DNA from 2 places in the Paenibacillus sp. ATY16 genome. Region 1 is predicted to be linked to the other one. Evidence: riboswitches for the same ligand, from Rfam matches in the RefSeq annotation. Region 1 holds a riboswitch; the other holds the start of a gene.

Region 1 (4,402 bases):
AAATGATTCGTCTTGATAATCAGATCAGAGCCGTTATCGTACGCGTATTCATTCTTGCCGCTTGCTTGACCGAGCGCATCGTTGGCGAATTTCGCAATCGAAGTGGCAACGCCGCCCTCGATATACGCAACGCTTTTGCCGCTCATCCCTTTAAGCGTCAAGGTAACGAACTGATTAAATTGCACGCGCGAGCTTCCGCCCATCGAAAAGGCAACTGCTACTTGATCCAGTTTTTTACCGCTTGCAACTATGGTCTTAATTTGATTTTGCAAGGCGGAATCGGAAGTATTTAACGTAGTAAGTAAATGAATGCCTGCTGAATCCCCGGATGTCACTTGCGTATCTTGCGGAATCAGGATGGAATTATTTCCTTTTACTGCATCAATCTGCGGCAGCGCGGTATTAAGTGGTAGACTAAGCTTTACACCGGATGTTTTACCGGCAGGAATAGAGATCCCTATTTGTTTGCCGCTGTCTGCCGATGTAACCGGAATGCGGTAATCAGCCGAATCATCCGGAACCGCTACTTGCGGCGTATTGCCTGCTGGGAGCGTCAGGTCACCGGGATTAGCCGGTTGTTCGGTAGATAGCGTGACATCCGTCATATCATAAAGCGATTTCTTCTGTTTCAGGAAACGGTCATAAGCAACCAAGGCATACGTACCTTGATCGGTCGCCATTCCGTTGACGCCACCCGTCTTGGTATGACGGAAACCGCCATCAGGCAAAGCATAGAGTAAGAATGCATCAATCAGGGAATGGCCGTTCTTCACAAAGCGGGGATCCGAGTTGGAATCGATCCCTAATGCGCTAAGAGCAACAATGACCTGCGCAATGCTCTCGCTCGAGGAATAACCTCCGTCATTGCTGCTTTGCGACTTGGACAACCAAGCGACTGCACGGTCGGCAGCTGATTTGACATCAGGGTTACTGTTATAATAAGGAGCCAAAGCTTGAAGCGTCATAGCAGTCAGGTCCACGTCAACAAAGCTGCCAAAGCCCCATCCGCCTGCATTTTCGGTACCTTTCTTAATCTCCTTATCAACCATGTATTGAATAAGATTGGCTCTTGTGGACTGAACTTCTACTCCTGCTACGACAGGAATAGCGTAATTGTGGCTGTCCAGTGCCAGCAAGGCAAAGGTAGGTCCGTTTATGCCTTGAGCAATAACTTTATTGAAATCTGCCAGCTTCTCGAGTTGATTGTATCCACCGACATCCGTTACATCTTTGCCAATCGAGGTCAGCGCCAGGATAACTCTGGAGTGCTCGGTATATTTATTTGGGTCTAAAACATTTTGTTTATCTTGAACAGCCGCTACGACCTTTTTGTAATAAGCGTCATAGTAACCATCCGGCACTTGGTAGTTGCCGCGTGCCAAGGTTAGGACTGACCACTCGCCGTTTAACGTTCCGAAGACGGGATTGCTTACCGTTGATAATAGATAAGCCAGATTGCGGTCAACGTATTGGCTGACTGTGCCTGCAGCACTTGCCTTGTATATAACCGTATAGGTCTGCGTTGCCTGGTTACCCGCACCGTCCGCCGCTTTGATAACAATCGTATTCAAACCAGATACAAGATCAGCCGTATATTGTCCGCTGGATGGTTGCAGCAGGTTCCCGTTCAGCTTCACTTCAGGGTCGATTGTCTGCTGAACGTTATCCGTAACCGATACCGAGAACGGAAGCTGTTGTGCCGTTACGACCTGATTGTTAACAAATCCATTAACCGTGATGGAAGGAGGAGTTGTATCCTGAGCTCCTGCCAACTCTGTCAAAGCTGAATTAACTTCCTCTTGCGTACTTTCAATATTTTGTAATGTTGCATATGCATGTTCGTAAGCTGGACCAATCTTCTCATCATTCAGCAATTCCTGTTTGACAGGTGAGCTGTTAATTTCAGCTACCGCTTCCGTTAATCCATCCTTGTTGGCAAGTCGGATTTCTCCCCATTCGCTGCCAAGGTCCGTTCCGTATCCGTATACGGTAAATTGAACACGGATGACATCGCCGTTTTGCGGCTCATAATTTGAGAAGCCAACGGGAGGGAACGCATTATTTACGGCAAACATCCAACCGGACATATTGGTGTAGTCAAACTCTCCAAGCCAATTCTCATCCACTTTGCCGCCAAGCACCGCATGATTGTCTTCCAGCATCTTTGTAAGGTAAGCTGGAAGCTCAACCGGTCTAGAATCGCTATCTTTTACTTTGGATAAATAAAAAGCGCTATCGATCGATCCCGTATGCTTGTAATTCTCTTCCCCAAGAAGACGGTCGACCAAGGCAGCGCCATTGTCCCCTTCATAAAAAGGCACTTTCACGGGTTCTTTCATATAGCCCTGGCCAAGCGTAAACTTCTCCACATCCAGCGTGACGTAACCTTCCGGCGTATCTGCCGGGTCGGCATAAGACACACGGGCTGGCGTTGCCGCAACGGATAAAGTTACCGCTATAACAAGCAGCCATACTAACCATTTATTTTTTTTCATTACAAGCTCCCTTTCTATAAATCTCTCATTCTCTTGCATAACTACCCATCCACACAGCAAAAAACCCTCCAACTCGTGAAAGTTGAAGGGTTTGGTCAAGTAAACATGTCAAAATAAGCATGCATAATGAACACCCTCCTATCGCTCGTAGAATTGCGGTGTAAAAAAGAATCAGGCAGGTATTCTGGCTCGAGCGTCAATGCCTATGCACCCTTCCCGGTTGCCCAGTGGATATGCGCATAAACTCGTCTCTTACAGCGGCGGGACCGCGTGGGATTCTCACCCAACTTCCCTTTTAACCAATCCAATACCATCGCCTTAACCGGCGGAAGGTATCATTGGCACCTGATACTTATCTCGTATTCAATTTGCTTGCTCATCATAACGAATATTCTTCGTTTTGTCATGCTAAATTTTTCAATTCCATAGGCCTATTCTCTCAGCTGATCCCCGTGAAAGACCCGCAAAATAAACTCCCGGTCGGGTACATCCAGCTTTTCGTAGGAAGCAAGGAATGCCGAATTATCATATTCCGCCTCCTGCAATTGCACCTCAAAACCCTGCTCGCTCACCGTAACGATCGCGTACCTCGCGGTAGACTTATTGTTGCAGCCAAGGGAACCTGGATTCACAAACGTTTGTCTTTTGCTGACGAAATAATGTACCGGATGATGATGTCCGAATCCAATCAATGCGTCTTCGCAACCGTTGAACAGCTTTTCCAGATTGGATAGGCTTGGCTCAACGATTGGGCTAAACGGATCTTTGCTAATCGGATCGTTAAACTTGTCAGGCGCAATATGATAATGGGTAAAAAGCATCCTTCTGCCGTACGCTTCGGTCCGGATCATGCGAGGCATTCGTTCCAGCAGCGGGACAAACGACTTGTCCATTCTTTCCGCAATCCACCTATGATGCCGTTCCGAATGGTAATGGCTTTCCGGATAAGATTCACCCTTGATAATCGCGAGCACGGCTTCATCGTGATTGCCGGACACAAAGGATACATCCTCCCTGGAGAAAAGCGCATGAAGCACTTCATTCGTATCCGGTCCGATACCGATCATGTCCCCCAAGCAATAGATGGAGTCGATCTGTTGCAAAGTGTCGATCTCATGAAGGGCCGCTTTTAACGCAGGCATATTGCCATGGATATCCGTTATTAACGCAAACCTCTTGTTCATGCTCTCCACCCTTCCTGCTCGTTAGGCCGGCTTATTCCTTCGTGATGCTCCGGATCGAACCGTCTGCGGAGCCCACGATAACAAGGCTTGCCATATGGATAAACAATCCGTTGTCCACAACGCCGGGAATCCGGTTCAGGTCATCATGAAGCGCTTCCGGATCCGCAATAGCCCCAAACTCGCAATCCGCAATATAGTTGCCGTTATCGGTCACATACAGCTCATCGCCATTCTTGCGAAGCTTCGGTTCGCAGCCCAGCTTGCGAAGCTTCTTCACCGTCAGCTCGAACGCAAACGGAACGATTTCGACCGGCAGCGGGAATTTGCCGAGCTGCTTCACGTCCTTGCTCTCGTCCACGATAATAATCAGCTGCTTGCTTGCAGCCGCTACAATCTTCTCGCGGAGCAGAGCGCCGCCTCCGCCTTTGATTAAGTGCAGGGCAGGATCTACTTCATCCGCCCCGTCAATCGTCAAATCAAGCACGTCGACATCGGCAAACGGCATCATCGGAATGCCAAGTTCTTTCGCCAGCTGCTCGGATTGAACCGAAGTCGCGACCGCTTGGATGGATAACCCTTCTTCTTTCACCCGACGGCCAATTGCTTGAATCGCCCAATAGGCGGTAGAGCCCGTTCCAAGTCCTACTTTCATCCCGTCTTTAACGAGTTCAACTGCTTTTTCTGCTGCAATGCGTTTCGATTCCATGAGATCACCTTATTTAT
Region 2 (4,402 bases), on a different contig from region 1:
AGAGCGGAATCAGCAGCCGGTAATCGGGACCAACCATTAACCGGATGAGATGCGGCACCACCAAGCCTACGAAGCCGATAACTCCGCTGACCGACACCGCCGCCGCGGTAAGCAGCGTCGAGCCGATCAGGACGATCAGCTTTGTCCGTTCAACCCGGATTCCCAGATGCGCCGCATGCCTCTCGCCAAGCACAAAAAGATTCAGCGCTTGTCCGTATGCAATCAAAATCGGCAGGCCAATCACCAAGCACGGAAGCACGATATAGACGTCCGCCCAGTTTTTCATCGCCAGAGACCCCATCAGCCAGAACAGAATCTGGTTAATGACTTCGTCGGACATCGATACCATAAACGATACAAACGCGCCTAAGAAGGATTGAATGATGACACCGGACAGGATCAATGTCTCTATCTGCATGACGCCCCTGCTGCGCGCCAGGAAAAAGACGCCGAGCAGCGTCAGCGTTCCCGTCATAAAAGCAACAACTGGAATCGTCCATTCGCCCAGCACGGCCTGATAACCAAACAAAATAAGAAAAGCCGCCCCTACCGAGCTGCCGGATGATACCCCTAACGTATACGGATCGGCAAGCGGATTGCGAAGCACGCCTTGAAAGCCCGCTCCGGCAAGCCCGAGGCAAGCGCCAACAAGCACGCCTAGCAGCACGCGTGACAATCTGACCTGCGTCACAATCGCGATCTCTCCGGTACTCCAATGACTGCCGGCGTCATCCGTCCAAGGAAGCTGATGCAAGAGGATTCCCCATACATCGGCAAACGGAATCATGGAGGACCCAATCGACAAACTTAGAACGATAGAAACAGCAAGAAGGAGCAAAGCTGCTCCTCCATAGACCGCTAATTTTCTTTTCATCTTACTTCACAAGATCCGGGTGAAGAGCTTTCGCAACCTGCAGCAGGGCATCCGCAAGACGCGGACCTACTCGCGAAGTCTCGTCATTGCCAACTTCGAACATCTGCTTGTTCTTCACCGCATCAATCGCATCCCAGCCCGGACGGCTGTTAATTCCGGTAACGATTGGATTCGGATCCTCTCCCAGATCAGGATAAAGGATAATTTCAGGGTTTTGCTTCACGACTTCTTCCGCGCTAACTTCATACCAGCCTGCTTGCGAAGCGCCCACGTTCGTTCCGCCGGCAATCGTAAGCAGTTCATCCAGGAATGTGCCGGAACCAACCGTCCAGCCTGGCGAGAATTCCAGGTAAACCAGCTTTTTCGGAGCGTCCTTCACGGCATCCGTCACCTGCTGCTTCACATCGCGCATATGCGTTGCGACTTGCGCGGCTTCCGTGTTCTTATTCATTATTTTACCGATTGTCTCGATTTTGGCAATTGTTTCATCGTAAGTTTTAGGATCCGTTGCAAGAACCGTAATGTTCAGCTTGCGAAGCTGCTCGACCGCATCGGTATTCATCGAAGAGGAAGCCACTACAAGATCGGGATTAAGAGCCGCGACTGCTTCGATATTGGTCGTCATGTCGCCTACTTTAGGCTTGGACGCCGCTTCTTCCGGATAATTGCTGTAGCTGTCAACGCCGGCTACTTCTTCGCCTGCGCCAACCGCATAAAGAACTTCCGTCTCGCTTGGCGCGAGAGATACGACCTTCGCTGGAGCTTTCTCAAACGTCAATTCCGTTCCAGTAGCATCCGTCACCTTGAACGGATATACCGTCTCCGCTGCGGCTGCCGGACTTTCGGCCGGCTGTTCGCTTTGAACCGGCGATGCCGACGCGCCCGCATTCCCCGCATCGTTCGTGTTCGCTTTGTTAGCGCCGCATGCCGCCATAAAGACCAGAATTGCGGCCATCAGCATGGCCAGCATTAATTTCGACAATCTTTTGTTTCTCCCAACCATTGTTTCCAAGCACCCCTTCTATTTATCTTGAATCGAAAACAAAAAAAGGCATTCCCGGCAAAGGTGCCGGAAATGCCGGAAGCCTTTTTTTGCATGCGTGCAAAGAAAGACGGGTTCCCTCATTCCAACACTTCCCTAATTCCGCGTAGGTACAGCGTTATGCGAACAGGCAGGTCTCCTGACTCGAAGCAGTAGCGCCAGCGTCTTCCCGAATATTGCATTCAGTGACGTAAGCTGGCACACGGGTCTAATTAAAATTAGACCGCTTCTTACAGTGGCGGGTCCGTGCCGGATTTTAACCGGACTTCCCTATTAAGCTTGCAACAGCCTGTCGGCTCCTGCAGCACCTGTTCCATGATTTATTCGTTTTCGACCAACGTAACTATACCACCCATATTCTAGAATTGTCCAGCAGCTCTTCTTAATCTTGCTCCAAGTCGGATGGCGTTGCCCACCACCGACACCGAACTGAACGCCATTGCCGTACCGGCCATCCATGGCTGAAGCATTCCGCAAGCGGCGAATGGAATGATAAGCGCGTTATAGATAAAAGCAAACGTCAGATTTTGCCGGACATTGCGAACCGTTAGGCGGCTGATCAGCAAAGCCTCCGGAATAGCGGTCATCCGGGGCTGGAGTAGCGTAATGTGACCGGCTGTTAACGCCGCATCCGTACCGTCTCCCATCGCGAGGCCTACATCCGCCGCGGCTAGTGCCGGAGCGTCATTCCAGCCGTCGCCGGCCATTCCGACCTTGTAGTCCTGCTCCTTCAGGCGGTCAACCAGTTCCAATTTATCTTCAGGCAGCATATTGGCATAGACCTTCGAAGGATCGATTCCCGCCGTTTGGGCCGCGCTCAAGGCAGGCGCAGGATGATCTCCCGTTGCCAGAACCACGGTTACTCCTGCTTTCCGAAGCTGCGTCACGGCCGGCTTGGCAAAAGCCTTTACCGCATCGATGAAGGAGATAGCTCCGATTACCCGGTTATTATCCGCTACGTATAACACCGTTTCCCCAAGCTTCTGGCGTTCTTCCGCGAATCTTTGAATAGCTGGACTGCCGATGCCCCACTTTTTCAGTGCGGCAAACCCGGCATTGCCGATTCCGATTCTTCTCTGCTCCACCAATGCTTCTACCCCTTTGCCTGTCGTATAGGAGAAATCGGTTGCGGCAGGAGGAACGAGGCCGGTCTGCACGGCCTCCGCCCGAATGGCGACGGCAAGCGGATGAGTCGAATTGGCTTCAACGGCGGCTGCAAGCCTCAAAAGCCCTTGCTTGCTTCCTTGCGTAACGTGTATGCTGCCAATCTTCGGTTTTCCTTCGGTTAAAGTTCCCGTTTTGTCAAGCACGAGCATATCAAGCTGTGCCAGGCGTTCAAGCGCACCCGCTTCCTTCACCACAATCCCTCTTTTGGCGAGACGCCCCGAGGCTACGACAAGGGAAATCGGAGTCGCGAGTCCAAGCGCGCATGGGCAAGCCGCCAACACTACCGCGACGGCGCAACGGAAGGCCATCGTCCAATTGCCCGGATCCACAGCCGTAACCCAAATAACAAAAGTGCCTAACGAGAGAAGCAGCATCGCCGGTACAAACCAAGCCGATACCGAATCGACCTGCCGTTGAATCAGCGACTTCGAACGTTGCGCCTGCCTGACGAGATCAACAATACGGCTTAACATGGTAGCATAACCGGCAGCGGTGGTGCGGATTCGGAGGCTGCTGCTTTCATTCCGGGTTCCCGCCCATACCTGGTCGCCGGGACGCTTGGCAAGCGGAACGCTCTCGCCCGTCAACAAGGATTCATTAATTTCCGACTCTCCGTTAGTTATAACGCCGTCAACGGGAATAATCTGTCCGGCAGGCACAAGCACATAATCGTTCTCCCGGACAAATTCCGTTTTGATCTCCATTTCAACGCCGGCCCGCTCCACTTTTACTACCGTGTTCAGCAGCTTGCTGTATCCCGAGGCATCCTGCTGCGCGCGCGAAGTAACCGAGGCTTCAATGAACTTGCCAAGCAGCACGGCCGTTATAACGACTGCGGATGTCTCGAAATAGAGAGGAACCTCATGGGCATACAAAGCGGTTCGATCCGCATTAAATACGAGAAAATGGCTGTACAAATAAGCAGCCGAGGTTCCGGTTGCCACCAGGACATCCATATTGGTCGCCCGCGACCGGATAGCGTGATAGGCCCCGATATAGAACGGCAGACCTATGACGAACTGTATTACGGTCGCAAGAACCAGTTGAAGCCACGGATTGGTCAGAAGCTCGGGAAGCTCTATCCTGGCAAACGGAGCCAGATGCTGTACCATCGCCGAGAGCAAAGGCGCAGTAAGAATCATGGAGATGATCAATCTCAGCCGAAGCCGGCTTCGTTCCTTCTCGAAGCCTTCCTTCGCATTTTCGGGCAGATCCGCTTTAAAGCCAAGCTTGGCGATCTGCTGCATGATGGCTGACGGTTCAATCATTCCAGGCTTATATTGCACCCAGGCCGTACGTGCCGAATAGCTGACCGCTAC

What was found. A riboswitch is a leader RNA that binds a small molecule or an ion and turns the genes downstream of it on or off. The one in region 1 is predicted to bind cobalamin.
Region 2: another riboswitch for cobalamin. It lies ahead of CFI03_RS22895 (ABC transporter substrate-binding protein); the one in region 1 lies ahead of CFI03_RS28220 (S-layer homology domain-containing protein).

What each region holds. Positions count from the first base shown of each region.
Region 1 is NZ_NMOK02000053.1:18,447-22,848, forward strand. It holds gene CFI03_RS28220 (S-layer homology domain-containing protein) at 1-2,495, opposite strand, end outside; cobalamin riboswitch at 2,653-2,831, opposite strand; gene CFI03_RS28225 (metallophosphoesterase family protein) at 2,927-3,679, opposite strand; gene rpiA (ribose-5-phosphate isomerase RpiA) at 3,711-4,385, opposite strand.
Region 2 is NZ_NMOK02000037.1:557,811-562,212, forward strand. It holds gene CFI03_RS22890 (FecCD family ABC transporter permease) at 1-874, opposite strand, end outside; gene CFI03_RS22895 (ABC transporter substrate-binding protein) at 876-1,856, opposite strand; cobalamin riboswitch at 2,029-2,243, opposite strand; gene CFI03_RS22900 (heavy metal translocating P-type ATPase) at 2,276-4,402, opposite strand, start outside.